3 regions of the Streptomyces sp. NBC_00012 genome follow, and region 2 is predicted to be linked to each of the others. Evidence: riboswitches for the same ligand, from Rfam matches in the RefSeq annotation. Region 2 holds a riboswitch; each other region holds the start of a gene.

The links. A riboswitch is a leader RNA that binds a small molecule or an ion and turns the genes downstream of it on or off. The one in region 2 is predicted to bind thiamine pyrophosphate.
Region 1: linked by a shared signal. The riboswitch ahead of thiO (glycine oxidase ThiO) and the one ahead of OHA19_RS11500 (thiamine ABC transporter substrate binding subunit) in region 2 are both predicted to bind thiamine pyrophosphate.
Region 3: linked by a shared signal. The riboswitch ahead of thiC (phosphomethylpyrimidine synthase ThiC) and the one ahead of OHA19_RS11500 (thiamine ABC transporter substrate binding subunit) in region 2 are both predicted to bind thiamine pyrophosphate.

What each region holds. Positions count from the first base shown of each region.
Region 1 covers NZ_CP108309.1:6,402,506-6,412,089, forward strand. The annotation lists gene OHA19_RS29340 (deoxyribonuclease IV) at 1-244, opposite strand, end outside; gene pknB (Stk1 family PASTA domain-containing Ser/Thr kinase) at 251-2,167, opposite strand; gene OHA19_RS29350 (thiazole synthase) at 2,280-3,074, opposite strand; gene thiS (sulfur carrier protein ThiS) at 3,077-3,313, opposite strand; gene thiO (glycine oxidase ThiO) at 3,310-4,494, opposite strand; TPP riboswitch at 4,491-4,603, opposite strand; gene OHA19_RS29365 (hypothetical protein) at 4,655-4,999, shown strand; gene OHA19_RS29370 (NAD(P)/FAD-dependent oxidoreductase) at 5,028-6,284, shown strand; gene OHA19_RS29375 (Rv2175c family DNA-binding protein) at 6,410-6,775, shown strand; gene thiE (thiamine phosphate synthase) at 6,885-7,538, shown strand; gene metF (methylenetetrahydrofolate reductase [NAD(P)H]) at 7,685-8,602, shown strand; gene OHA19_RS29390 (hypothetical protein) at 8,652-9,572, shown strand.
Region 2 covers NZ_CP108309.1:2,513,541-2,523,124, forward strand. The annotation lists gene OHA19_RS11485 (SRPBCC domain-containing protein) at 1-320, opposite strand, end outside; gene OHA19_RS11490 (ABC transporter ATP-binding protein) at 544-1,569, opposite strand; gene OHA19_RS11495 (ABC transporter permease) at 1,572-3,185, opposite strand; gene OHA19_RS11500 (thiamine ABC transporter substrate binding subunit) at 3,302-4,414, opposite strand; TPP riboswitch at 4,488-4,604, opposite strand; gene rlmN (23S rRNA (adenine(2503)-C(2))-methyltransferase RlmN) at 4,646-5,752, opposite strand; gene OHA19_RS11510 (phosphatidate cytidylyltransferase) at 5,846-6,931, opposite strand; gene frr (ribosome recycling factor) at 6,931-7,488, opposite strand; gene pyrH (UMP kinase) at 7,668-8,444, opposite strand; gene tsf (translation elongation factor Ts) at 8,604-9,440, opposite strand; gene rpsB (30S ribosomal protein S2) at 9,540-9,584, opposite strand, start outside.
Region 3 covers NZ_CP108309.1:4,377,726-4,387,309, reverse strand. The annotation lists gene OHA19_RS20170 (DUF5326 family protein) at 137-343, shown strand; gene OHA19_RS20165 (IclR family transcriptional regulator) at 586-1,356, shown strand; gene OHA19_RS20160 (SsgA family sporulation/cell division regulator) at 1,458-1,895, shown strand; gene OHA19_RS20155 (YibE/F family protein) at 1,975-3,297, opposite strand; TPP riboswitch at 3,368-3,501, shown strand; gene thiC (phosphomethylpyrimidine synthase ThiC) at 3,494-5,308, shown strand; gene OHA19_RS20145 (hypothetical protein) at 5,393-6,217, opposite strand; gene OHA19_RS20140 (metallophosphoesterase) at 6,400-7,458, opposite strand; gene OHA19_RS20135 (LacI family DNA-binding transcriptional regulator) at 7,632-8,744, opposite strand; gene hisC (histidinol-phosphate transaminase) at 9,115-9,584, shown strand, end outside.

The DNA.
Region 1 (9,584 bases), 3.9 Mb from region 2:
TCGCCTCGGTGTGCGACCCGAAGTTGATCAGATACGGGGCGTGGACGTACGCCGGGATGGAAGCGGCGGCGCACTCGGCGCGGAACCGCTCGTCCTGGGCCGGGTTGCCGACGGGCGTCGCCCAGCCGCGCGGGTTGGCGACGAAGACCTGGACGGCCTCCGCCCCCATCTCGCGGGCGTAGGGGAGGCCGACCTTGGCGAGGCCGCCGGCCACCGGAATGTGGCCGCCGACTGGGTTGCGCATATGGATCTAGAGTCCCTTGGTCTTGATGGTGATGGTGCTGCCCTCGGGGGCCTGATCGCCGCCGTCGACGGACTGGCTCGCGATGGTGTCGCTGAAGGACAGGAACGGGCGGTCGACCTTGACCTCGAAGCCCGCGTCCTTGAGCTCGCTCGTGGCCTCGTCGACGTCCTTGCCGGTGACGTCGGGGACGTCGATCATCCGCGGTCCGTCGGAGACCGTGAGCTCGATGGTGTCGCCCTCGGCGGCCTCGGAGCCCGCGCCCGGCGATTGCCGGGTGATGTCGCCCGCGTCCTCGGGGGAATTGACCCGGTCGGGCAGCACCCTGGCCTTCAGCCCCTCGTCCGCCAGCGCGGCGGTGGCGTCCTCGACGGACAGCCCGCTCACGTCGGGGACGGATACCGGAGCGCCCTTGCTGACGTGGAGGGCGACCGCCGAGTCCGGGTGGCGCTCGGTGCCCGCCGCCGGGTCCGTACGGATCACGTCGCCCCGGACCGTCTCCTCGCTGAATTCCTTGGTGACCATGCCCGGAACCAGGCCGGCCTTCTTCAGCTCACGCCTGGCGTCGGCGATCGAGAGGTCCCGGAGGTCGGGCACCTTCACGGTCTCGGGGCCGCGCGAGACGACGAGCTTCACCGCGTCGTTGCCCCTGACGCGGTCGCCGGACCCCGGGTCGCTGCTGATGACCTTGCCGCGCTCCACGGTGTCGCTGTAGGCCCGGTCGACGCCCTTGAGCTCCAGACCGGCCTTCGAGAGCCGCTGCCGGGCGTCCTTCTCGGTCTGGCCGAGCAGTGAGGGGACCCGGGTGAACTGCCCGGAGTTGATGTACCAGACACCGGTGCCGATCCCCAGCGCCAGCAGCACGGCGACGACCACGGCGATGACCGAGCGCCGCGGTCCGCGGCGGCGCCGGTCCTCCGGCGTGGCCCGCGGCGGCACCGGCGGGGGCATCTCCAGCCGGCTGGTGTGGTGCGAGACGCCCTGGCCGGCCGGGAGCAGCCGCGGGATCACGCTGGTGCGGTCCTCGGCGGCGTCGTGCACCTCGGCGGTGGCCTGCGGCGGTACGGCGTCCAGCTGGGCGTCGGTGAGGCCGGAGCGGGCCGCACGGGTCTCGGCGAGCAGCGCCACCGCGTCGAACGGGCGGACCTCGGGGTTGCGGGCGGTGGCGCTCGCCACCAGGTCGTCGAGCTCGGCCGGCAGCTCCGGGACGGCGGCCGACGGCGGCGGGACGGCCTCGTTGAGGTGCTGGTAGAGGACCTGGGCGGGGGTGTCGCCGCCGTGCGGCTTGGAGCCGGTCAGCATCTCGTACAGGACGACACCGCAGGCGTACACATCGGTGCGGGTGTCCGCCGTGCCGTTCTCTATCTGCTCGGGGGCGAGATAGGAGACCGTGCCCAGGACGGACCCGGTGGTGTTGGTGACGGTGCCCACCGCGCGTACGAGTCCGAAGTCGGCGACCTTGACCCGGCCGTCGTCCCCTATCAGGACGTTCTCCGGCTTCATGTCGCGGTGCACGAAGCCCGCCCGGTGCGCGGCGCCGAGCGCGGCGAGCACCGGCTCCAGGATGTCCAGGGCGGCCCTCGGCTGAAGGGCACCGCGATCGCGCAGTACGTCGCGCAGGGTGCAGCCCGCGACGTACTCCATCGCGAGGTAGACGTACTGCCCCTGGGCGCCCTGGTCGAAGACCGCGACCACATTGGGGTGCGCGAGCCGGGCCACCGACTTGGCCTCGCGGATGAAGCGCTCGACGAACGAGGCGTCGGTCGCCAGCGCCGGGTGCATCACCTTGAGGGCGAGCACCCGGTCGAGCCGGGTGTCCACGGCCCGGTAGACCGTGGCCATGCCGCCCACGGCGATGCGGGCATCGACGCGGTAACGGCCGTCGAGCAGCTGCCCGACGAGAGGGTCCTGGAGGGTCGTATCCACGCAGGCGAGTCTACGAGCCGCCACGGACACGACCCACGGGCCGGGGCTGTCCCGGGGCAGTACTGAAGCCGAGCCGTGACAGGGGCACGCGTTCCACCGCCGTATCGGCGGCTCAGAAGGCCGGCCGCTCCGGGTCCAGCACCGCTCGCCCCTCCACCGGCGACGACGCCTCGGCGAAGTGGCGGCGCGGAATCCGGCCGGCCCGGTACGCCAGCCGCCCGCCCTCCACCGCATGGCGCATCGCCGCGGCCATCAGTTCGGGCTCCTGGGCCCGGGTCACCGCGGACGCCAGCATCACCGCCGCGCACCCCAGCTCCATCGCCAGTGCCGCGTCGGAGGCCGTCCCGGCACCCGCGTCGAGGATCACCGGAACCCGGGCCTGCTCGACGATCAGCCGGAAGTTGTGCGGATTGCGGATGCCGAGCCCGGAGCCGATGGGGGAGCCGAGCGGCATCACCGCCGCGCACCCCACGTCCTGGAGCCTGCGGGCCAGCACCGGGTCGTCATTGGTGTACGGCAGCACGGTGAAGCCGTCGTCCACCAGGATCTCCGCGGCGTCCAGCAGCTCGACCGGATCCGGCAGCAGGGTCCGCTCGTCGGCCACCACCTCCAGCTTGATCCAGTCGGTGCCGAGCGCCTCGCGGGCCAGCCGGGCGGTCAGCACGGCCTCGCCCGCGGTGAAGCAGCCGGCCGTGTTCGGCAGCACGCGGATGGAGAGCCGCTCCAGGACGGAGAGCACCGAGCCCTGCACGGTCGGGTCGAGGCGGCGCATCGCGACGGTGGTCAGCTCGGTGCCGGAGGCGGTCAGGGAGCGTTCCAGCACGTCGAGGCCGGCCGCCCCGCCCGTCCCCATGATCAGCCGGGAGCCGAACGTGGTGTCGCCGAGGGCGAAGAGGTCGTCCGGCATGATCAGCCTCCCTGGACCGCGGTCAGGACCTCGACGCGGTCACCGTCGAGGAGCGCGGTGGCGGACCACCGGCCGCGCGGTACGACGGTCTCGTTGACGGCGGCCGCGACACCGGAGTGCGCGGTGGTGAGCGTGGCGACGAGCGCCGCCAGGGTGGTGCCCCCGGCGAGGCTGCGGACCTCGCCGTTCACGGAGACGGAGAGGGCGGTGGCCCCGGAGAACGGTGCGGGCTCGGTCATGCGGGCTGCTCCTGACGTACGGGGGCGGCGGTGGAGGAGAAACGGTGCGGGGTGAAGGGGCGGGCCTGCTCGGGCGGCTCGCCGCCGGTGAGGAGCTCCGCCATGACGTCACCGGTGATGGGGGTGAGCAGCACCCCGTTGCGGTGGTGGCCGGTGGCGAGGTGGAGGCCGGGCAGGGCGGTGGGGCCGAGCAGCGGGGCGTTGTCGGGGGAGGCGGGGCGAAGACCGGCCAGGGTCTCGGTGAGCGGCAGTTCGGTGATGCCGGGGACCAGTTCGTGGGCGTCCCGCAGCAGCTCGTAGACGCCACCCGCGGTGACGGTGGTGTCCCAGCCCATTTCCTCGCTGGTGGCGCCGACGACCAGTTCGCCGTTCTCGCGCGGTACGAGATAGAGATGGCCGCCCCGGACCACGGCCCGGACCGTCCGGCTCAGGAACGGCGCGTACCGGGCGGGCACGGTCAGCCGTACCACCTGGCCCTTCACCGGCCGGACCGGCGGCACCACCTCGTCCGGCAGCCCGGGCAGCCGTCCGCTGAGGCTGCCCGCGGCGAGCACGACCTGGTCGGCCGTCAGCTCCGTACCCCCGGCGAGCACCGCCCCGACGGCCCGGTCGCCCACCACGCTCAGGCGCTCCACCCGGCCGCGGTGGAAGACCACCCCGGCCCGCTCGCAGGCGGTCAGCAGGGCGGCGGCCAGTCGGCGGGGATCGATCTGGTGGTCGCCGTCGACCCGGAGGCCGCCCCGGACGCCCGGCGCGAGCATCGGCTCCAGGCGGCGGCACTCACGGCCGGTGAGCCACTCCGACTCGAGGCCCGAACGCTGCTGGAGGGCGTGCAGCTCCCGCAGATGGGCGCGGTCGTCGGAGTCCAGCGCGACGGCCAGGGTGCCGCAGGCACGGAAACCGGTCTCCTGCCCGCTCGCCGCCTCCAGCTCGGCCACGAAGGCCGGATAGCGGGCCGCCGAGGCGACGTTGAGGGCCAGCAGCAGCTGTTCGCCGTAGTGGAGTTCGGTGACGGCGGCCAGCATGCCGGCCGCCACCCGCGCGGCACCGCCACCCGGTTCGGGGTCGGCGACCGCCGTGCGCAGTCCGCGCTGCGCGGCCCGCCAGGCCGTCACCAGGCCGATGATCCCGCCCCCGATGACCAGGACATCGGATCCGTTTCCGTTCCGAGAAGAACGCATAGGCTCCAGCCCCTCCCTTCGCCGGCATGACCCGGATCAGGTTCGTACGGTCGGAGGCCGCCCAGCCTCCCTCTCAGCCCGGTGCGTCCGGGCTCCCGCGAGTGTTTTACGTTGGCCACCCTAGACCCCGTCCCACCGGACCAGTGAAGGAGCGGTCGCCGTGGCCCGTTCGCTCGACGGAATCGTCCTCGCCCCGGTCGCCGACCAGGCGCCCGGCCAGGTCGGCACCCGTACCCGCTTCACGTACCACGAGGAGGACGGCCGGATCTGGGCCGAGTACGCGGGCGGCGACGTGGTGCGCGGCCATCTCGTCGGTACCAGGGACGGCGACACCCTCGACTTCCGGTACGTCCAGCTGAAGCAGGACGGGACGACCTCGTGCGGCCACTGCGTCTCCACCGTCGTCGACCTCCCGGACGGCCGGGTCCGGCTGGACGAGCGGTGGGCGTGGGAGTCGCAGGAGGGCAGCGGGACGAGCACGGTCGAGGAACTCGCCCTTTCCTGACGATCAGTCAGGTGCTTATGGTGTACGGGTGAGCGATCAGCAGCAGTCAGAGCAGCCGGACCGGCGGGCAGGACACCGCGTGGTCGTCGTCGGTGCGGGCATGGCCGGGGTGCAGACCGCGGTGGCCCTGCGGGAACTGGGCTTCACCGGCCCCGTCACCCTGATCGGCGCCGAACCGCACCAGCCCTACGACCGGCCCCCGCTGTCCAAGGCGGTGCTGCTCGGCAAGGCCGAGGACTCCGCCTTCGACATCGATTTCGAGGCGCTGGACATCGATCTGCAACTGGGTCGTGAGGTCACCGGAGTGCGGCCGGGCGCGCACGAACTGGACACCCCGTCAGGGCCCGTTCCCTACGACAGCCTGGTGATCGCGACCGGCGCCGAACCGGTCGTCCTGCCCGGCACCGAGGGCGTTCCCGGCGTCCATCTGCTGCGCACCCTCGACGACGCGGCACGGTTGCGGCCGGTCCTCGACCAGCAGCACGGCGTCGTGGTCGTCGGTGCGGGCTGGATCGGCGCCGAGTTCGCCACCGCGGCCCGCGCCGCCGGCTGCGCCGTCACCGTCGTCGAGGCCGCCGACCGGCCCCTGGCGGGCGCGATGCCCGCGGAGGTCGCCGCCCCGATGGCCGCCTGGTACGCGGAGATCGGCGCCGAACTCCTCACCGGGGCCCGGGTCGAGAGCGTGGAGCCGGGCCGGGTGATCCTCGCGGACGGCCGTACCGTCCCGGCCGGAGCGGTGGTCGTCGGAATCGGCGCCCGGCCCGCCACCGGCTGGCTGACCGGCTCCGGCATCGCGCTCGGCCCCGACGGATCGGTGACCGCCGACGCGGCGCTGCGCACCTCGGCGCCCGATGTGTACGCGGTCGGCGACTGCGCCTCGTTCCCCTCCGCCCGCTACGGCGAACGCCTGCTCGTCCACCACTGGGACAACGCGCTCCAGGGCCCGCGCACCGCCGCCGCCAACATCGTCCAGGCGGCGGCCGGCGAGGCCCCGGAGCCGGTGACGTACGACCCGGTGCCGTACTTCTGGTCAGAGCAGTTCGACCGGTTCGTGCAGTACGCGGGCCACCACGGGAGCGCCGACACCCTGCTGTGGCGCGGCGATCCGGCCGGACCCGCCTGGTCGGTGTGCTGGCTGCGCGACGACGTCCTGGTCGCGGTGCTCGCCGTCGGCCGGCCACGTGATCTGGCGCAGGGCCGCAAGCTCATCGAGGCGGGGGCGCGGCTCGATCCGGTACGGGCCGCCGACCCCTCCGTACCGCTGAAGTCGGCGATCCGTCAGTAGCCGACGGTGGCCCGCGGCAGGCCACCGTCGCCCGGGTCACCGCCGCCTCGCAGACGTGCTCCGCGAGGCCCTGAAGAGCCGAGTCCGGGTATCGACTGTCGGTGCGGGATGGCAGGCTTGTCCCCGTGACCGAGATTGACGCAAAGACCGATGCTCTCGTCCCCGCCTGGCTGCACCTGCCCGACATCGCCGAAATGCTCGATGTCGAGGTGACGCGCGTGCGGCAGCTGGTCAAGGAGGGCCAGCTGATCGCCGTACGGCGTGGTGAGAACCGGACGCTCCAGGTGCCTGCCGCCTTCATCGACGGCGACAAGGTGGTCAAGGGCCTCTCCGGCACCCTGACGCTCCTGAGGGACGACGGCTACAACGACGAAGAGATGCTCGAGTGGCTCTTCACCCCCGACCCGACCCTGCCGGGCACCCCCGCCCAGGCACTGAGCGAGAATCGCGGCACGGAGGTGAAGCGCCGCGCCCAGGCGCTCGCCGTCTGACGGCCGGCCGTATGTGAGGGGGGCGGGCCGCGCGACACCGCGCGGCCCGCGCCCCTCACCGCCCGGGCGACAGCCCGCTCCACCACGCTCTCCCAGGGGGAACCGCACCATGTCCACGCCTCGCGCGCTGCTGTCCGACGCCCGGCTCTATCTGTGCACGGACGCCCGCAGGCGCCAGGGCGACCTCCCCGCGTTCCTCGACGCCGTCCTCGGCGCGGGAGTGGACATCGTCCAGCTCCGCGACAAGGGCATGGAGGCGGCCGAGGAGCTCGATCACCTGGCCGTCCTCGCCGAGGCGTGCAGGCGCCACGGCAAGCTCCTCGCGGTGAACGACCGGGCCGACGTCGCCCATGCCATCGGCACCGATGTGCTGCACCTCGGCCAGGGGGACCTGCCGGTGCCCGCCGCCCGCGCCGTCCTCGGCGAGGACGTGGTGATCGGCCGCTCCACACACGCCCGGTCCGAGGTCGACGCGGCCGTCGCCGAGCCCGGCGTGGACTACTTCTGCACCGGTCCGTGCTGGCCCACCCCCACCAAGCCCGGACGCCACGCCCCCGGTTTGGACCTGGTGCGGTACGCCGCCTCGCTCGACCAGCCGCGCCCCTGGTTCGTCATCGGCGGGATCGACGCCGGCAATCTCGACGAGGTGCTGGACGCCGGGGCCCGCCGGGTCGTCGTCGTCCGGGCGATCACCGAGGCCGCCGACCCGGCCGCCGCCACCGCCGACCTGGCCAGGAGGATCAGGGCGCGCGTCGCGGCGTGATCCGGACGACGGGCCGGAAGCGGTGTCCGGCCGGTGCGGAGGCGATATCCGGCCGACTGTCCGAAGTGTGGACAGACAACCAGTCAATTCGGGCAATTCCCGCTGGTCCGGTCCATCGGGCGTCGCGCTCTGGTTAACCTGCCGGTATGGCCCTTGGCACACCATCCACCAGGACAGATCACGCACACACGGTGCGTGAGCTTCTCGCGACCGGCAAGACCTCGTACTCGTTCGAGTTCTGGGCACCCAAGACCGAGAAGGGCGAGCGGAACCTCTGGAACGCGCTGCGCCGGGTCGAGGCGGTGCGGCCGAGTTTCGTCTCCGTGACCTACGGGGCCGGTGGGTCCACCCGGGCCGGGACGGTGAAGGCCACCGAGCAGATCGCGGCCGATTCCACGCTCACCCCGGTCGCCCACCTCACGGCGGTCAACCACTCCGTCGCCGAACTGCGCAACATGGTCGGGCAGTACGCGGACGCCGGGATCAGGAACATCCTCGCCGTGCGCGGAGACCCGCCGGGCGACCCGATGGGCGAATGGGTGGAGCACCCGCAGGGTGTGCGGTACGCGGCCGATCTCGTCCGGCTCATCAAGGAATCCGGCGATTTCTGTGTCGGCGTCGCGGCATTTCCCGAGATGCACCCGCGATCGACCGACTGGGACACCGACATCCGGCATTTCGTGGAAAAGTGCCGTGCCGGTGCCGACTATGCGATCACCCAGATGTTCTTCAATCCGGAGGACTATTTGCGTATGCGTGACCGGGTGGTCGCTGCGGGTTGCGAAACCCCGATCATTCCCGAGGTCATGCCGCTCACCAGCGTCAAACAGCTGGACAGATTCGCCCAGCTCAGCAACGCGTCTTTCCCCTCGTCCCTGAAAGAACGCATCCTCGCCGCCAAGGACGATCCCGCCGCTGTACGCTCCATTGGCATCGACTTCGCAACGCAGTTCTGCGCGAGGCTGCGATCCGAGGGTGTGCCCGGACTGCACTTCATCACGCTCAACAACTCGACGGCGACGCTCGAAATCTACGAAAATCTCGGACTGCACAAGCAGTCGTGACCGGCCGTACCCGCCGCGACCCGGGGGGTGGCCGTAGGAGGGGGCGGGCATGGGCTGGACAGTCCTCTACATCGCGTTCGGAATCGTCGCGCTGTGGCTGCTCGGCGAGGTGCTCCTGCAGTACAAGGCGCGCCTTCGATGGCGGCTGCTCGCCTTCGCGGGCTTCGGCATCGTGGTCGTCGGCGTGCTGATGCCGTCGGTGTTCGTCATCGTCCTCGGCACGATCGCCTTCGCGACCGGTCAGACGTACGTCACGCTCTCCTTCCGGCGCGGCTTCTCCACCGGCTGGGCCATAGGAGGCAGCCCGGGCGAGAGCCGTCGTCGCCGCGGCGGCGGTGACCGGGAGGGCCGCGGGCCCACCCTCCAGGTGTCGGACCTGGAGATGGCGTACGACGAGGGGGCTCCGCAGCCCGCGGCCCCCGGAACCCCGGCCGCCGCGGTCTACGAACCCGAGCCGATGCCGGACGACACCGGGCAGTACGGCGTCTACTCCGACCAGCACCGGTCCCAGCAGGAGCAGGGCCGGCAGGACCAGCCCCAGCAGCAGCCCCAGTACGCCGCCTACGACCCGTACGCCGACCCCTCCGCGTACGCGGCGCCGGGCCAGGACGCCTACGCCGGTCAGGACCCGCTCGCCGGGCAGTACGACTACGGCACCGAACGGCAGCAGTACGCCGCCTACTCCGACCCGTACATCGGGACCGGCACCACCGGCGGCTCTCCGCAGTACGACGCGTACGACAGCTACGGCAACGGCTACGACAGCTTCGGCGGCCGGCAGGACCACACCGCCGACCCGTACGCCCAGCAGTACGCCTCCGACACTCCGCCGGGCGGTGTCTGGGTCCCGCAGCAGCGCGAGGGCGAGCAGTACCCGGTCGCACCGCCGGAACCGCCCGCACAGCCCGCCCCGTACCCGAACGGCTACAACAACGGCAACGGCTACGACGAGCAGCAGTACCGCTACTGACGGCGGGCAGGC
Region 2 (9,584 bases):
TCGGTGAAGGTGGCGGTGACGGTCTCGCCCTCGATGTCGGCGGGCGCCGAGGCGTCCTTCAGGGTGAACACCAGCCGTTCCGGGGCCACCACCTCCCGGTAGACGCCGTGGAACGGCATCTCGGTGCCCGGCACCAGGATGACCAGGCTCCAGGCGCCGCCCGGTCTGACGTCCATCGACACCCGGTCGAGCGGCACCTCGGCGTCGCCGCCGTACCAGGCCGCGAAGTGCTCCGGCGTCGTCCAGGCCGCGAAGACCTTTTCCGGCGGGGCGTCGAGGATGCGGGTGATGTCGATGCCCTCGCGTGCTGACTCGGTCATGTCCCTGTCCTTCCCGGAGTCCTTCCGGATCTGCTGCACCGCCCCGGGGCCGTCCAGGAGGACATCCCGCCGGGTCCCCGGGGCGGCCGGCGCCGCACTCCGGGGCATCCGGCAATCCTCCGACCGATGGACGGCTCCCGCGACCGGTGCGTGCCGTCCCTGGGCGGCCCGTCCAGTGCGTGCCGTCCACGGGCGGCTCGTCCGGTGCGGTGAAGGCGGACGGTCAGAGGCCGGCGGGCAGGACCACGGTCTCCGCCGCGTCGAAGCCCGCCCCGACCGTCGCCCCCTCCTCGGGGGCGTCCCGCAGGGCGCACTCCGCCTCCAGCTCCGGACCGCTCTGCGGCGTCAGCCGCACGGCGACGTGATTGCCCCGGAACGTACGCGTCCCGACCACGCAGCGCAGCCCCTCGTCCGGGGCGCCGATCCGGACGCCGGCCGGACGCACCAGCAGATCGCACGCCCCCTGCGGCGAGCCCTTCGGCACCGGCACCCTGCCCCACACCGTGTCGGCGACGGCACCGGTCACCGTGGCCCCGACCACGTTGTCGAAGCCGAGGAACCGGGCGACGAAGGCGGACGCGGGCCGCTGCCAGACCTCCAGCGGGGTGCCCGCCTGGGCGATCCGCCCGTCCCGCATCACCACCACCCGGTCGGCCAGGGCGAACGCCTCGCCCTGGTCGTGGGTGACGGCGAGCACCGTGGTGCCCAAGCGGCCGAAGAGCGTACGCAGCTCGACGACGAGCCGTTCCCGCAGACCGCGGTCGAGCTGGCCGAGCGGCTCGTCCAGCATCAGCAGCTTGGGGCTCGGGGCGAGGGCACGGGCCAGGGCCACGCGCTGCTGCTCACCGCCGGACAGCGCGGCGACGGCGCGCCGCTCGGCACCGGGCAGGCCCACCAGGTCGAGGAGCTCGCCGACTCTACGCTCCTGGTCGCGGCGCGACACCCCGCGCATCCGCAGCCCGAAGGCGACGTTGGCGCCGACGTCCCGGTGCGGGAAGAGCTGGTGGTCCTGGAACATCAGGCCGAGCCCGCGCCGGTGCACCGGCACCCCTGCCTGGTCCGCGCCGTCCAGCAGCACCCGGCCGCCGTCCGGCGGATGCAGTCCGGCGACCACCCGCAGCAGGGTGGACTTGCCGCTTCCGCTCGGCCCGAGCACACACACGGTCTCGTGCTCGGCCACCTCCAGGTCCACCGCGTCGAGCGCCGCCCGCTCGCCGAAGCGAACCGTGGCCGATTCCAGTGTCAGCATTCCTAGAACTCCCCGGACCGGTCCGTGCGGATACGTTCGAGCAGCAGCAGCGAGACGGCGCAGACCACCATCAGAATGGTGCTGAGCGCCATCGCCTGGCCGTAGTTGAGCTCCCCGGCCCGCCCCAGCAGCCGGGCCACGGCGACCGGCAGCGTCGGGCGGTCGGGCCGGGCGATGAACACCGTCGCGCCGAACTCACCGAGCGAGACGGCGAACGCGAAACCGGCCGCGACCAGCAACGCCCGCCGCACCAGCGGCAGATCGACCTCCCGCCAGGCCCGCAACGGCGACGCCCCGAGCACCGCGGCCGCTTCCCTGAGCCGCCCGTCCACGGCGCGCAGGACGGGCAGCATGGTCCGTACGACGAAGGGCACACCGACCAGCGCCTGGGCGAGCGGCACCAGGATCCAGGAGGTCCGCAGATCCAGCGGCGGCTTGTCCAAGGTGATCAGGAAGCCGAAGCCGACGGTGACCGCGGACACTCCGAGCGGCAGCATCAGCAGCGCGTCGAAACCGCGCACCAGCCGGCCCGCGCGCCGGGTCAGCGCCGCGGCGGCGAGCCCGCCGATGACCAGCGCGATGACCGTCGCGACCAGCGCGTACTGCAGGGAGTTCCAGATCGCTTCGAGCGGCGCGACCAGGAACGTACCGCCACCGGCGTCCACGGACCCCAGGGCCCGGTAGAAGTCGAGGCCGTGGCCGCCGGTGGTGTCCACGGAGCGCTCGACCAGCACCCCGAGCGGCAGCAGGATCAGCAGCAGCACGGTCAGCAGTACCCCGCAGAGCAGCGCCCACTGCCCGGCGCCGCGCGGCCTGCGGGCGGTCCGCGCGGGATCGACCAGCTTCAGCGCGGTCTCCCTGCGGCGAACGGTCCACGCGTGCACGGCGAGGATCGCTCCGACCGCTGCGAACTGCACCAGCGTCAGCACGGCGGCCGTCGGCAGCGCGAGCAGCTGCGCGGTCTGCCGGTAGATCTCGACTTCGAGGGTGGCGTAACCGGGGCCGCCGAGGATCTGCACCACCCCGAAGGAGGTGAAGGTGAAGAGGAAGACCATCAGCGCGGCGGCGGCCACGGCGGGTGCCAGAGCGGGCAGGGTGACCCGCCGCCAGGCGGCGAACCGTCCCGCGCCGAGCACCCTGGCGGCCTCCTCCTGCCGGGGGTCGAGCTGGGACCACAGCCCGCCGACGGTCCGCACGACCACCGCGTAGTTGAAGAAGACATGCGCGAGCAGGATCGCCCAGACGGTGGTGTCGAGCCGTATTCCCCAGAGTTCGTCGAGGAATCCGCCGCGTCCCAGCAGCGCCAGGAAGGCCGTCCCGACGACCACGGTCGGCAGGACGAACGGCACCGTGACGACCGCCCGCAGCAGTTGTTTGCCGGGAAAGTCGAAGCGGGCGAAGACATAGGCGCCGGGCAGCGCGATCAGCAGGGTCAGCGCGGTCGAGGCGAGCGCCTGCCAGGTGGTGAACCAGAGCACGTCGCGGATGTCCGGCCGGGTCAGCACCTCGCCGATCCGGCCGAACTGCCAGACGCCGTCGACCTTCAGTCCCCGGCCGACGATCGCCACGACCGGGTAGGCGAAGAACAGCGCGAAGAACGCGACGGGTACGGCCATCAGGCCGAGCCGCACCGCGTTCCCACGCCGGGCCTTCGCGCGAGCGGCATCCGTGTGCGCGGACCGCGGGCGGGGAGTCTTCCCGCCCGCGTCCGTTCCGCGTACGGGACTCTTCGTTACTTCACTACGAGCGAGGACCACGACTGGACCCACTGCTCACGGTTCTTGGCGATCCGGTCCGGGGCCACGGTCGTCGGCCTGTCCACCGTCGCACCGAACTTCGTGAAGAGCTCCGGCAGCGCCGCGTCCTTGGCGACCGGGTTGACGAACATGTTGAGCGGCATGTCCTCCTGGAACTTCTTGCTGATCAGGAAGTCCAGCAGGGCCTTGCCGCCCGCCTCGTTCTTCGCACCGTCCAGCAGGCCGGCGAACTCGATCTGACGGAAGCAGGTCCCGGTGGCGACACCGGTCGGGGCCGTCGCCGGCTGCGGCTTCGCGTACAGCACCTCGACGGGCGGGCTGGAGGCGTACGAGACGACGAGCGGCCGGTCCGCCTTGGCCTTCTTTCCGCCCGCGGAGCCGGAGAACTCCTCGTTGTACGCCTGCTCCCAGCCGTCGACGACCTTGACGCCGTTGCGCTCCAGCTTCTTCCAGTAGTCCTGGTAGCCCTTCTCGCCGTACGTGGCGACGGTACCGAGGAGGAAACCGAGGCCGGGCGAGGAGGTGCCGGCGTTCTCGGTGACGAGCAAGTCCTTGTACGCGGGCTTCGCCAGGTCGTCGAAGGACTGCGGCGGCGCGAGCTTCTTGTCGGCGAAGTACTTCTTGTCGTAGTTGACGCAGATGTCGCCGGTGTCGATCGGGGTGACCCGGTGCTTGTCGGCGTCGAGCCGGGTGTCTGCCGCGACCCGGTCGATGCCCTTCGCCTCGTACGGCGTGAAGAGCCCGCTGTCGAGGGCGCGGGAGAGCAGCGTGTTGTCGACGCCGAAGAAGACGTCGCCGCGCGGGGAGCCCTTGGTCAGGATCTCCTGGTTGAGCGCGACACCCGCGTCGCCGCTCTTCAGCACCTTGACGGTGTATCCGGTCTCCTCGGTGAACTCCTTCAGCACGTCCTTGGACGCGTTGAAGGAGTCGTGGCTGACGAGGGTCACGGTCTTGGAGCCCGAGCCCTTCGTACCGCCGGAAGCGGAGGCCGAGTCGTCGGAACTCCCGCACCCGGCGAGTGCGGTGACGCCGAGCGCGGCGGCGACGGCCGAAGCCGCGAGCTGCCTGGTCCTGCGCGTGGTGGTCATTATGGATTCCTCCTGGGTTTTGGCCAGGAAGAGACGCGGCCCCGCCCGCGGGAAGCGGGCAGGGCGCAACAGCATGAGTTGATGACCGAACTTCCTACCCGGAATGACCCGGGCGAGGTTCAGAGGGTCTGCGGCCGACCTGTCCTCGGTGCCGCACTCTCAGCGCTGTGGCGCTCCCCTGTCGGAATATGAAGTTGATTTCGGGCCCAGATTACACGGGCCGTATCGGCCTCAGCGCTCGGCTGCCGCCAACTGACCGCAGGCCCCGTCGATCTCCTGGCCGCGGGTGTCCCGCACGGTGACCGGCACCCCGTGGGCGGCGATCGCCTCGACGAACGCCTTCTCGTCCTCGGGCCGCGAGGCGGTCCACTTCGAACCGGGCGTGGGGTTCAGCGGGATCAGGTTGACGTGCACCCGCTTGCCCTTGAGGAGCCGGCCGAGCCGGTCACCGCGCCACGCCTGGTCATTGATGTCGCGGATCAGTGCGTACTCGATGGAGATGCGGCGGCCGGACTTCTCCGCGTACTCCCACGCGGCGTCCAGCACCTCGCCGACCTTCCAGCGCGTGTTCACGGGAACGAGCGTGTCGCGCAGCTCGTCGTCCGGTGCGTGCAGCGAGACAGCGAGACGGCACTTGAAGCCCTCGTCGGCGAAGCGGAGCATCGCGGGCACCAGGCCCACGGTGGAGACGGTGATCCCGCGCTGCGAGAGCCCCAGCCCGTCCGGCTCCGGGTCGGTGAGCCGGCGGATCGCGCCGACCACCCGGTTGTAGTTGGCGAGCGGCTCGCCCATGCCCATGAAGACGATGTTGGAGAGCCGCGCCGGGCCGCCGGGGACCTCACCGTCACGCAGCGCCCGCATCCCGTCCACGATCTGGTGAACGATCTCGGCGGTCGACAGATTGCGGTCGAGACCGGCCTGTCCCGTGGCGCAGAACGGGCAGTTCATCCCGCATCCGGCCTGCGAGGAGATGCACATCGTCACCCGCTCCGGGTAGCGCATCAGGACGGACTCGACGAGCGTCCCGTCGTGCAGCTTCCACAGCGTCTTGCGGGTGGTGTCGTCGTCGCAGCTGATGTGACGGAGCACCGACATCAGGTCGGGGAACATCGCCTCGGCGAGCTTGTCCCGCGACGCGGCCGGGATGTTGGTCCACTCCGCCGGGTCGTGCGCGTACCGCGCGAAGTAGTGCTGCGAGAGCTGCTGGGCGCGGAACGGCTTCTCGCCGATCGCGGCGACGGCTTCCTTGCGCTCGGCGGGCGTGAGGTCTGCGAGATGCCGCGGCGGCTTCTTGGCTCCGCGGGGCGCGACGAAAGTGAGTTCTCCGGGCTTAGGCATGGTTCATCCAGTGTCGCAGACAGAACAGCGAGGGCCCGCCGTCCTGTGGACAGCGGGCCCTCACTCATAAAACCGCAGCTCAGGAGCCTGCTCTCAGTTGGAGCCGACGAACAGCACCAGCAGAAGCCAGACCACCGGGGCGGTCGGCAGCAGCGAGTCCAGCCGGTCCATGATGCCGCCGTGCCCCGGCAGCAGCGTGCCCATGTCCTTGATCCCGAGATCCCGCTTGATCATGGACTCGCCCAGGTCACCAAGGGTGGCGCTGGCCGCGACCGCGAGCCCGAGCAGGAGCCCCTGCCACCAGGAACCGCCGTCGATCAGGAACTGCATGCACAGCGCACCGGCGACCATCGCGAAGGCCACGGCGCCGAACAGACCCTCCCGGGTCTTTCCGGGGCTGATGCGCGGCGCCAGCTTGTGCTTCCCGAAGCGCCAGCCGACGGCGTACGCGCCCGTGTCGCTGACCACGGTCAGCAGCAGGAAGGTGAGTACCCGCTGCGGCCCGTCGTCGGCGGTCAGGAGCATGGCGACGAACGTGGCGAGGAACGGTACGTAGAACGCCGCGAACACACCGGCAGTGACGTCCTTGAGGTAGTCCTCGGGCGGTTCGGTCATCCGCCAGACGAGCACCGCAAGCGCGGTCAGCGCCATCGCCACCCAGGCGCCTTCGGCGCCCTGCGCGTACCCGGCCACCACCATCGCCGCGCCGCCCACCGCCAGCGGGACGAGCGGCGCCTTGATGCCCTTGCGCTCCTGGAGCCGCGAGGTGAGCTCCCAGAGACCCACGACGACGGCGACCACGATCACACCGACGAAGACGGCCTTCACGATGAACAGCGAGGCGACGATGACGGCGCCGAGCCCCACACCGACCCCTATGGCGGCTCGCAGATCACGGCCCGCACGCTTCTTCTGCGGGGGTGGCGACGCGGTGGACATGGACTCCTGCAGCTTCTCGTCACGGAACAGGGGGCCGCCGCTCAGGCGTCCGGCCCCCTGGTCCCGGTCATCACGGTCGTCAGCGTCTCTACCTGCGTCGGGAACGTCCGGCACGATGGGCATGGGCCGAGTCTGCTGGGCGCCATGCACATCGTATGCAGGACCCGCCGGGGCGGCCTGCATCTCGGGCGCACCCCAGTGGCCGGCTCCCTGCGGGGCGCCCCAGGAAGAGTCGTTCATCAGACTTCGAGCAGCTCGGCTTCCTTGTGCTTGAGCAGCTCGTCGACCTGAGCGACGTACTTCGCGGTGGTGTCGTCGAGCTCCTTCTCGGCGCGGCGCACCTCGTCCTCGCCCGACTCCTTGTCCTTGACCAGCTTGTCCAGGGTCTCCTTGGCCTTGCGGCGCACCGCGCGGATGGAGATCTTGGAGTCCTCGGCCTTGCCCTTGGCGACCTTGATGTAGTCGCGGCGGCGCTCCTCGGTGAGCTCCGGGAAGGTCACCCGGATGATGTTGCCGTCGTTGCTCGGGTTGACGCCGAGGTCCGAGTCACGGATGGCCTGCTCGATGTTGCGCAGCGCGCTCTTGTCGAACGGCGTCACGACGGCCATGCGCGCCTCGGGCACCGAGAACGAGGCGAGCTGGTTGATCGGGGTCAGCGCGCCGTAGTAGTCGGCGACGATCTTGTTGAACATCGCCGGGTGCGCACGGCCGGTACGGATCGCGGCGAAGTCCTCTTTCGCGACGACGACGGCCTTCTCCATCTTCTCCTCGGCCTCGAGGAGGGTTTCTTCGATCACCACGTGCTCCTGCGTGTCTTGAGTGGGCCCGTCGTGCTCGGGCCCGGCGGGTCCTGCGTCGCGTCCTCACCTGCACGGTGTCCGACCGGCAGGCCGTTGTCCATCCTTCGGGGCCGGTCCCGGGGGCTGCCCCGGGGGCCCGGACCTCCCCGTCCTACTCCGGGAAGGTCCCCCGGTCCTCAGGCCCGGGTGCTCCGGTCACTCACGAGCGTGCCGATCTTCTCACCCTTGACCGCGCGGGCGATATTGCCGGTGGCGGTCAGCTCGAAGACGAGGATCGGCAGGTCGTTGTCGCGGCAGAGCGTGATGGCGGTGGCGTCGGCGACCTTGAGGTCGCGGGCGAGAACCTCGCTGTACTCGAGCGCGTCGAACTTCACCGCGTCGGGGTTGCTCTTCGGGTCGGAGTCGTAGACCCCGTCCACCCCGTTCTTGCCCATCAGAAGACCCTCTGCGTCGATCTCCAGGGCGCGCTGGGCGGCAGTGGTGTCGGTGGAGAAGTACGGCATACCCATGCCGGCGCCGAAGATGACGACGCGGCCCTTCTCCAGGTGGCGCACGGCGCGCAGCGGGATGTACGGCTCCGCGACCTGCCCCATGGTGATGGCGGTCTGGACGCGGGAGTCGATGCCTTCCTTCTCCAGGAAGTCCTGGAGTGCCAGGCAGTTCATGACCGTGCCGAGCATGCCCATGTAGTCGGACCGGGCCCGGTCCATGCCGCGCTGCTGGAGCTCGGCACCGCGGAAGAAGTTGCCGCCGCCGATGACGACCGCGATTTCCGCGCCGTCACGGACGACCGCCGCGATTTCCCGGGCGATGGCGTGTACGACGTCGGGGTCGACACCGAGGCCCCCGCCGCCGGCGAACGCCTCTCCGGACAGCTTCAGCATGAAGCGTCCGGCCACCTTGCCGTCGTCGCGCTTGTGGTCACCTTTTGCGGCGTCCGCGCCCTTGTTCATGGAGATTCTCCTCGTACACATACGAAGAAGGCCATTGCCGGTGGGTCTGGTGTCCCTCAGCGGCAATGGCCTCCTCGTCAGATCTGCGGTCGTACGGCGTGAGTGCGGCCGACGACTGCACTAGACCTTATAGGGGTCCACCGTTGTTCGCGGACGGACTCAGATGCCGACCTTGATGCGCGTGAAGCGCTTCAGGGTGACACCGGCCTCGTCCAGGACCTTCTGAACGGACTTCTTGTTGTCCAGCGCGTACGGCTGGCCGAGGAGGGTGGCCTCCTTGAAGAAGCCGTTGACGCGACCCTCGACGATCTTCGGGAGCGCGGCCTCGGGCTTGCCCTCGGCGCGCGTGGTCTCCTCGGCGACGCGGCGCTCGGCCTCGACGACCTCGGCCGGGACGTCCTCGCGGGACAGGTACTTCGGGGCGAACGCGGCGATGTGCTGCGCGATGCCCTTGGCCAGCTCGGCGTCGGCCTTGTCCAGCTCGACCAGGACACCGATCTGCGGCGGCAGGTCGGGCATGGTGCGGTGCATGTACACGGAAACGTACGCGCCGGTGAACTGCGCGAAGCGGTCCAGGACGATCTTCTCGCCGAGGTTGGCGTTGGCCTCGTCGACGTACGCCTGGACGGTCTTGCCGGCCTCGATCTCGGAGGCGAGCAGCGCCTGGATGTCGGCCGGGGAGGTGGCGGCGACGTGCGCGGCGAGGGTGTTCGCCACGTCCTGGAACTTCTCGCCCTTGGCGACGAAGTCCGTCTCGCACTTCAGCTCCAGCAGAACACCGGACGTCTGGTCCTCGGAGACGAGGGAGACGACGGCACCGTTCTCGGCAGAGCGGCCCTCGCGCTTGGCGACGCCCTTCTGGCCCTTGATACGGAGCGCCTCGACGGCCTTGTCGACGTTGCCGTCGGCCTCGTCGAGCGCCTTCTTGCAGTCCATCATGCCGGCGCCGGTGAGCTCGCGGAGCTTCTTGACGTCAGCGGCGGTGTAGTTCGCCATGAGTCTGGGTTTCTCTCTCGAAGTCTGAAAGATCTACGGGTGAACGGCGGGGGCGGCGCTTGTGGCACCGGCCCCCGCCGTCATCAGCCGTGACGGGTGTCAGGCCTGCTCGGCGTCCGCGGCCGGGGCCTCGGCAGCGGGGGC
Region 3 (9,584 bases), 1.9 Mb from region 2:
GAGGGCGGGGGTCCGGTCTCAGGGATCCCTCAGGGGTCGATCAGGGGACTTCAAGGGCTGTCGGCCCCCCGTCGGCCCCCTCCGCGCCTCTAGCATCGAGGCAGGAACTCATGGAGACGAGGTAAGGACGATGGCCGTGCGGGAGATATTCGCGGGGATGCCCTGGTGGGTGAAGTGGATCGCGGTGCCGGTCATCGCGATCGTCGTGTTCGGCGGTCTGATCGCCAGCGTGATCGGGTTCGTGATCGGACTGCTCTTCAAGGTCCTGGTCTTCGTGATCCTGGTCGGCGGGCTCATCTTCGTCGTACGCAAGTTCATGTCGTCGTCGCGCAGCGACTGGTAGGACGATCGGAAGTCCGCCGGGCGTTAGCCCAGCTGAGCTAAGCGGAAGACGAAACCACGCCCCTCGCGGAGCCCGCGGTTAAGGTGGCAGTTCGCTGCCACCACCTGGGAAATAACAGACCGTCACCATGCTGACCAGTGGTTTGTACGGCGTTCGGCATCAGGACCCCAGCCGTGCGGCAGCCCGTGGGGGCGGCCCCCACAGGCGGGCTGACCACCCGTCACCATGCCTGGGGGTGACTGTTGACCACGGCATCGAGCACTGCTGCCCCGACGCTGATCGGTTCGGTTCAGCGAGCGCTGAGGCTGCTGGAAGCCGTGGTGGCCCATCGCGACGGGGCGCCCGCGAAACAACTGGCCAGGGAAGCGGGCCTGCCTCTTCCCACGGCCTACCATCTGCTGCGCACCCTGACACATGAGGGTTATCTGCGCCGGGAGAACGGCGTCTTCCTCATCGGAACAGCGGCCGAACGCCTGCTCGGCGAAGGGGCGTTGCGGAATCGCCGCAGTGGGATGGCCGAGTCGCTGGGCCGCTGGCGCGACATCATCGGCGCACCGGTGTACTGCGCCGTCTACCGCGAGGGCGAGATCGAGCTCATCGCTGTCGCCGACACCCCCGCCATCCCCGCCGTCGACGAATGGGCCTCCTTCCGGGAGACCGGGCATGCCCACGCGATCGGCCAGTGCTTGCTGAGCCAGCTCGACGAGAAGGCCCGCGAGGACCACCTCGACCGTCACCCCGTGCGTCCGCTGACCCGCTACTCGGTGAAGGACCGCGCCACGCTCCTCCAGCGGCTGCGTTCGCTGGAGCGGACGGAACCTGTCATCGAGCGACAGGAGTACGCCCTGGGAACGGTCTGCGCGGCCATCCCGATCACGGCCGGATTCACCGCTGCCGCGATGGCGATTTCTGTACCCCTGGACCAGGAAAGTCGGTTGCTCCCCGCAGTCGAACAACTACGTGGCGAAGTGGCCAACCTCTTGCGTTCGTTCGTGTTCTCTATCAGTATCTGAAAAATCACTCCTTGTGATCTGCTATCGCGTGCACCACGATGGCGTCAATAGGGCCACGGGGGATCATTCCTGGCCAGATTCATCTACTGCGGGGTTGAACGATGCGCGAGTCGGTTCAAGCTGAGGTCATGATGAGCTTCCTCGTTTCCGAGGAGCTCTCTTTCCGGATCCCGGTGGAGCTCCGGTACGAGGTCTGCGATCCGTATGCGATCCGGATGACCTTCCATCTGCCCGGTGACGCCCCCGTCACCTGGGCATTCGGCCGTGAGCTGCTGCTCGACGGCCTCAACAGTCCCAGTGGTGACGGCGATGTGCACATCGGTCCCACTGAGCCCGAGGGGCTGTCCGACGTACATATCCGGCTCCAGGTCGGCGAGGACCGGGCTCTCTTCAGGGCCGGTACGGCACCGCTTGTGGCGTTTCTCGACCGGACCGACAAGCTCGTGCCACTTGGGCAGGAGCGCACGCTGGGTGACTTCGAGGGCAATCTGGAAGACGCCCTGGGCCGCATTCTCGCCGAGGAACAGAACGCCGGCTGAGCAGAACGGCGCCGCCGACCGGCCCACCGGTCGAACACGGCGCCTGCCGAATGGGTGAATTACTCACCCGCGGAGATGCTCAAGGCCTCGCCCTGCGGCGACGGCGCTTCCCGGTCCGTACGGGTGCCGAAGCTCCGGCTTCCGCGCCGAGCCCTGTGCGGTCCGCGGAGACGACCAACGCGGCGAGCACCGTCGTCACCGGCACCGAGGCGACAAGTCCGATCGAGCCGACCAGCGTCCGTACGATCTCCTCTGCCACCAGCTCGCTGTTGGCCACCGTCCCCACGCTGCTCTGCGCGATGGAGAACAGGAGCAGCAACGGCAGCGCGGCGCCCGCGTAGGCGAGCACCAGAGTATTGACGACCGAGGCGATGTGGTCGCGCCCGATCCTGATCCCTGCCCGGTAAAGCCCCCGCACGCCCAACGTCGGGTTCGCCTGGTGGAGTTCCCAGACCGCCGAAGTCTGGGTCACGGTCACATCGTCGAGGACCCCGAGCGAACCGATGATGACACCGGCCAGAAGCAGACCGCTCATGTCGATGTGCGGGTACAGACCATGGATGAGGCCTGTGTTGTCGTCGGTGTTGCCGGTCAGGCTCGCCCAGCCGATGAAGAGCGATCCGAGCAGTCCGATCAGCAGCAGCGAAATCAACGTGCCGATCACCGCGACCGAGGTGCGGGCGGTCAGGCCGTGGCACATGTAGAGCGCGATCAGCATGATCGCACTGGCCCCGACCACCGCGACGAGCAGCGGATTCGATCCCTGGAGTATGGCCGGGAGGATGAACAGGGTCAGCACGGCGAACGAGACGGCGAGCGCGACCAGTGCCATCACCCCACGCATGCGGCCCACCGCGACCACGACCAGGGCGAAGATCCCGGCCAGCAGGGTCATCGGGAACTTCCGGTTCACATCCGTCACCGAGTACTGCAGATCCCGGGGTGCGTCGGGGGCGTACGCCACGACCACGCGCTGACCGTCGCGCAGCTGACGCGGTGCGTCGGGCTGGACGATCTCGATGAAGGTCCGGCCCTTGTCGTGACCGGTCGTCACTTCGATCTTCGCCTTCCCGCACCTCCCTTGCCCGTTCCCCGCCGAGGGCGTGGTGTCCTCGCCGATCGGCATCTGCGCCGCGTTCACGTCCTTGCAGTCCACCTTGTCGACATTCACCACCCTTCCCTGCTGGGTCTGCCGGTCGAATCCGACGCCGGTCCGTTCGTGCGCCGGCGCACCGCCCGGCCAGAGAGCCACCAGACCCACGAGAACGGCGGTGGCGAACGGGATCAGTACGGCCGCGATGACCTTGCGCAGATGCTTGGATACGGGCGCGGCAGGGCCATGGTTGTGCGAGTGACCGTGCTGCCGGCTCGGCGTTTCGAGGTCGATATGGGGGGAAGTCACCGGCCGATCATCGCAAGAAGAGACGGGCCCACTGTTCATCAGGCCGGACGGGGCGCTAGCGTGGAGGGACCTTTGCACACGCGGGAGCTCGGAGCACCGGGCTGAGAGGGCGCTGATCTCCGTACGTCCGTACGGGACAGGCTGCGCCGACCGCCGAACCTGTTACCGGGTAATGCCGGCGTAGGGAGTAGGTCTCATGACCACATCGGACGCACGCACGCCTGCCTCGAACCAGAGCGACGAGGCCGGGAAGTCCATCGGCTGGCACAAGGGATACGTCCAGGGCTCGCGCCCGGACCTCCGGGTGCCGGTCCGTCAGGTGCACCTCACCAACGGCAAGGACGTGACGTTGTACGACACGTCGGGTCCATACACCGATCCCACCGTCGAGACCGATGTCCGCCGCGGGCTCGCACCGCTGCGAGAGAACTGGATCATCGCCCGCGGCGACACCGAGGAGTACCCGGGCCGCCCCGGCCGCCCCGAGGACGACGGGCTCAAGCACACCTCGCCGCGAATGGGGTCTCCCCTGCTCGAGCAAAGCCGAGAGCCTGGGGAAGGACTGCGCAACCTCGACGCGGTATTCCCCGGCCGCCCGCGGCTGCCGCGCCGCAGCCGGGACGGACAGCCGGTGACCCAGCTCGCGTACGCCCGCCGGGGCGGGATCACCCCGGAGATGGAGTACGTGGCGATCCGGGAGAACGTCGAGCCCGAGGTGGTGCGTGAGGAGATCGCGGCCGGCCGGGCCGTGCTGCCGGCCAACGTCAACCACCCCGAGATCGAACCGATGATCATCGGCAAGCGGTTCCTGGTGAAGGTCAATGCCAACATCGGCAACTCCGCGGTGACTTCCTCCATCGAGGAGGAGGTGGAAAAGATGACGTGGGCGACGCGCTGGGGCGCCGATACCGTCATGGATCTGTCCACCGGCCGCAACATTCACACCACCCGTGAGTGGGTTCTGCGTAATTCACCCGTTCCGATCGGAACTGTCCCGCTCTACCAGGCGCTCGAAAAGGTCGACGGCCGGGCGGAGGAACTGACCTGGGAGATCTACAAGGACACCGTCATCGAGCAGGCCGAGCAGGGCGTCGACTACATGACGGTCCACGCCGGCGTGCGCCTGCCGTACGTGCCGCTGACCGCCCGCCGCAAGACCGGCATCGTCTCGCGCGGCGGCTCGATCATGGCGGCGTGGTGCCTCGCGCACCACAAGGAGTCGTTCCTGTACGAGCACTTCGAGGAGCTCTGCGAGATCCTCGCGACCTACGACGTGACGTATTCGCTGGGCGACGGGCTGCGGCCCGGCTCGATCGCCGACGCCAATGACGAGGCGCAGTTCGCCGAACTGCGCACGCTCGGCGAGCTGAACGCGGTCGCCAAGCGGTTCGGCGTCCAGACCATGATCGAGGGGCCGGGCCATGTCCCGATGCACAAGATCAAGGAGAACATCGACCTCCAGCAGGAGATCTGCGAGGAGGCGCCGTTCTACACGCTCGGCCCGCTGACCACCGATGTCGCGCCGGCGTACGACCACATCACCTCGGGCATCGGCGCGGCGATGATCGCGTGGTGGGGGACGGCGATGCTGTGCTACGTCACGCCGAAGGAGCACCTCGGCCTGCCCAACCGGGACGATGTGAAGACCGGCGTCATCACCTACAAGATCGCGGCGCACGCGGCCGATCTCGCCAAGGGGCACCCGGGGGCGCAGGACTGGGACGACGCGCTCTCCGACGCCCGGTTCGAGTTCCGCTGGGAGGACCAGTTCAACCTGGCCCTCGACCCGGACACCGCACGGGAGTTCCACGACGAGACGCTGCCCGCCGAGCCCGCGAAGACGGCGCACTTCTGCTCGATGTGCGGCCCGAAGTTCTGCTCGATGAAGATCTCCCAGGACATCCGGCGCGAGCACGGCGGTTCGCAGTCGGAGATCGAGGCGGGCATGGCGGAGAAGTCCAAGGAGTTCGCGGCGGCGGGCAACCGGGTCTATCTGCCGATCGCGGACTGATCCGGATCCGGGACGAGGTATCGCCCCGGAGGCCTCCGCCTTCGGGGCGATCGCTCCTGCCGTCCGGCCGGTGCGCGGGCCCGGTCAGTCCAGTTCGTGTTCGGGGCCGCCGAAGTCGGGGCTGGTGAAGTCCGGTGAGGTGAACGTCGGCCGGGGGCCCGCCGCCGGGCCGTCGCCCGGGCTGGAGAAGTCCGGCGGGCTGTAGCCGACCTTCGGGATGCGGTTCGCCGAGCGGACCGGTGTGCGCGAGGCTGGCCCGGCCTCGGGGTCGGCGAGCGCGTCCCGAAGGAACGGCAGGATGCCGCGCTCCAGCAGGGCGTGACGCCACGCCTCTCTGGCCCGTGCCACGTCCTCCGGCAACTCCTCCTCGTCGTCCTCGACGGGCTGCGGCTCCGAGCTGTTGCGCAGTGCCGTGATGAGCAGCCCGACGGCGGCGGCCAGGATCGCCGCGGCCATGACCGCGGCGAAGAACCAGCCCGCGGAGACCATGGTCGAGGCGAAGGACGGAGCCGGGTCGAGCAGCTTCAGCAGGTAGCCGGCCAGCAGGAATATGAACGCGGCGGTACCCGCGAGCACCGGCGCCAGGACCGTGACGACGGCTCCTATGCCGGCGCCCGACTGATGCGAACGGCCCGTGCCTGCGCCGGGCACGGCGTCCTGGTCCGTCCCGTCGGCAGGGCCGCGCAGTTCCTCGCGGGCCTGCACGTAGTGCTTGTACTCGGTGGCGGCGGTCGCGGTGATCAGCTCTGTGGCGTCCAGCGCCATGGTGCGCAGCTGGACGGCGTTGAGCCGTTCGCCGACCGCGGCCAGATCCGGCCGTTCATGGGCATGACGCAGTGCGTCGTCGAGGATCCGCTCGTACTCGGGGCGGTCCTCGGCCAGCAGGTGCGGAGCGCTGTTCATGTGCATCCCCCGATGCTCCGTCGGGCCTGAGTGCCCGTTGGGGACGGACAGTTGGGCGGAAACGGAGGAGAGCCTGCTACTGATAGGCCGATGGTAGAGCGCCCACGGCACGGGGTGACAGGGGGTTTCCGGAAATAGGCCCAGTGGTCGGCGTGGTCTGGTCGTGGGAGCGTCTTCCCGGAAGAGCGTCAGTCATGCAGCGGCAGCTGGACGACCAGTAGCTTTCCGGCCATGGTCACTCCGCCGTCCATGGCGATGGCCAGCCCGTCCGCGTATACGTGCGGACCGTCGACCACGGGGCCGGAGCCGTCCTCGCCGTCCTCCGAGCCGACCTCGCCGAGGAGGTACGGAATGGGGCTGTGACCATGGACGATGCGTTGTCCGCCGTAGGCCGCCATCAGTTCGCGGACGGCCTGCGGACCCGCCTCGTCGCGGAAGGCGAATCGCTTGGTGAGCTTCCGGAAGAGGTCCCAGCACTCATCGGCGTCGTTACGCGTGAGAATGGCGTGCACGGTGTCGTTGACGTCCTCGATGGTGGTGCCGTATTCGAGGTACGCCGTCGTGTCGGAGTGCATCAGCAGATGCCCGTCCTCCTCGACGATCGCGTCGAGCCGGGACATCCACTGGAGGTGGACGTCCTGGAGGCGCTCCATGTCGTTCTTCTGGCCGCCGTTGAGCAGCCAGGCCGCCTGGAAGGTGGCGGTGCCCGCGCCGGAGTTGACCGGGGTGTCGCTGAACCGCTTGGCGCCGAGGAGCAGCAGTTCGTGATTGCCCATCAGGGCCTTGCAGTAGCCGCCGGCTGCCGCGGCCTCGGCGGACAGGCGCATCACGAGGTCGATGACACCGATGCCGTCCGGGCCCCGGTCGGTGAAGTCGCCGAGGAACCAGAGCCGGGCGTTGCCCGCCGACCATTTGCCGTCGGCGTCGATGAGGCCCTGCTCGGCGAGGGCGGCGTGGAGCTCGTCCAGATAGCCGTGGACGTCACCGACGACGTACAGCGGTCCGCGGCCCTGCTCCGGGACGGGGCGCGGGTCGGGGACGGCCGGTACCTCCAGGGTGTCACCGCGGTTGATCACGGGGAGGTCGCGCGCGGTGGGGGTGTATCCGTCCGGCGGCATGTCACCGGGGACGGCGTTTCCCGGGTGTGGTGACGCTGGCGGCACCGGGCTCTGGGCATAGGGCGGTACGCGGAAGTCGCGCAACGTCGCAGTCCGCACCACGGGTTCCTGACCGGCCCCCTGTGTCATCGACCCCTCCACCACCGTCGCGCCGCCGTACACCTGACGGGCCCTGCTGGTCGGGGCGGTCCGCGGTGTCGTGCGCCCATCATAGGAATGCGGATCGTGCTCTGTGACGCACCAGGGGTGGTGAATCCGGACGCACGTCGGGTTCACCGGCCGATTGGTCCGAAATCGCCTGATCAGTCCCCCGCTGGAGAGCGGGGTGCGCTGACTGTGGTGCGAGGTGGACGGCGTTGCGAGGAGGTCCGCACGATGAGTTCGGTCGGTATGACCTGCTCCACCGGCCGGTCCTGGTCCACACCCTCGATGGCGTCGATCAGGAGCTGGACGACCGCGGTGCCGATTCTGCGCGGCTTGAGCGAGAGGGTGGTGATGGGTGGCTCGGTCGTCGCGTACACGGTGGACTCGCTGCAGCAGACCAGCAGCAGGTCCTCGGGGACGCGCAGGCCGTACCGGCGGGCCGCCGCCAGCAGATCGGTGCCGTTGGGGTCGAAGAGCCCGTAGACCGCGTCGGGCCGGTCTGGGCGGGCGAGCAGCCGGTCGGCGGCGACCGCGCCCGCGCACGGGTCGTGGGCGGGGTACGACTCGTACACCGGGTCCTGGCCCACGCGCTCGCACCAGTGGAGGTACGCGGTGGTGGAGAGGCGGGTGTACGTGTCGGTGGTGGTGCCGGTGAGCAGGCCGATGCGGCGGGCGCCGGCGGCGGCGAGATGGTCGAGCAGGTCGAGGACGGCGGCCCGGTGGTCGTTGTCCACCCAGGCGGTGACCGGGAGCGTTCCGGCCGGGCGCCCGTCCGAGACGACGGGCAGCCCCTGGCGCACGAGTTCCGTGACGACCGGGTCCTGGTCGGAGGGGTCGATCACGACGGTGCCGTCGAGGGCGACGTTCGACCAGACGTCGTGTCGCGAGGTGGCGGGCAGGATGACGAGGGCGTAACCGCGGGCGAGCGCGGCGGAGGTGGCGGCTCTGGCCATCTCCGCGAAGTACGCGAATTCGGTGAAGGTGAAAGGTTCGTCCCCGTAGGTCGTCACTGTCAGGCCGATGAGGCCGGACTTGCCGGTACGGAGGGTTCGGGCCGCGGCGGAAGGGCGGTAGCCCAGGCGCTCTGCGACCTCGCGGACATGGCGGCGGGTGGCGTCCGGGAGCCTGCCCTTGCCGTTGAGCGCGTCGGAGACGGTCGTGATGGAGACTCCGGCGGCGGCGGCCACGTCCCGGATTCCCGCTCGTCCCTGCCGGCCGCCGCGCCGGGGTGTGTCCGTCCGGCTCACCTGGTGCTTCCCTGCTGCTGTCATGGCGAGCCGATAGTAGGGCTCGGAGGGGCGGTTGGCCTGATCGCATATTCGCTCGTTGGCAGGCACGTTTCTGCATGATCATTCAAGGTCAAATGCCTTGTAAATAAAGGGTGTTGAAGGGATTGGCCGTAGTGTGACATGTATCGAACCCGATGGGCCTACTGAATGTTCGATGTCTCGAAGAGGTCTCATCTCACCTCTTCGAGGGACGCGCGCCACGGAGTGAGCCACCGGCGCGCGACGGAGCTTGGTGCGCTCCCCCCATTCCTGGTCGCACCGGACGATTGGTCGCTCCGGCCATTCGCAGCGGCGCCCAATCCTCATAAGGTGAGCAGTATTGATGTGTACAGACGATCGAGGAGGACCTGCGGTGAGCGAGACGAGCCCCAAGCTGCGCGCCGAGCTGGATGGCGTTCCCGCCTATGTACCGGGCAAGCCGGCTGCCGCCGGTGGGCCGGTCGCGTTCAAGCTGTCCTCCAACGAGAATCCGTATCCGCCGCTGCCCGGGGTGATGGAGTCCGCCCTGGCGGCGGCCGCGAACTTCAACCGCTACCCGGACATGGCCTGCACCGGCCTGATGAACGAGCTGGCCGACCGTTTCGGTGTGCCCCTCTCGCACCTCGCCACCGGAACCGGCTCGGTCGGGGTGGCGCAGCAGCTGCTCCAGGCCACGTCGGGCCCGGGTGACGAGGTCATCTACGCCTGGCGGTCCTTCGAGGCGTACCCGATCATCACGCAGGTCAGCGGTGCGACCTCGGTGAAGGTTCCGCTGGCCGACGGCGAGGTGCACGACCTCGACGCGATGGCGGACGCGATCACGGACCGCACTCGGATGATCTT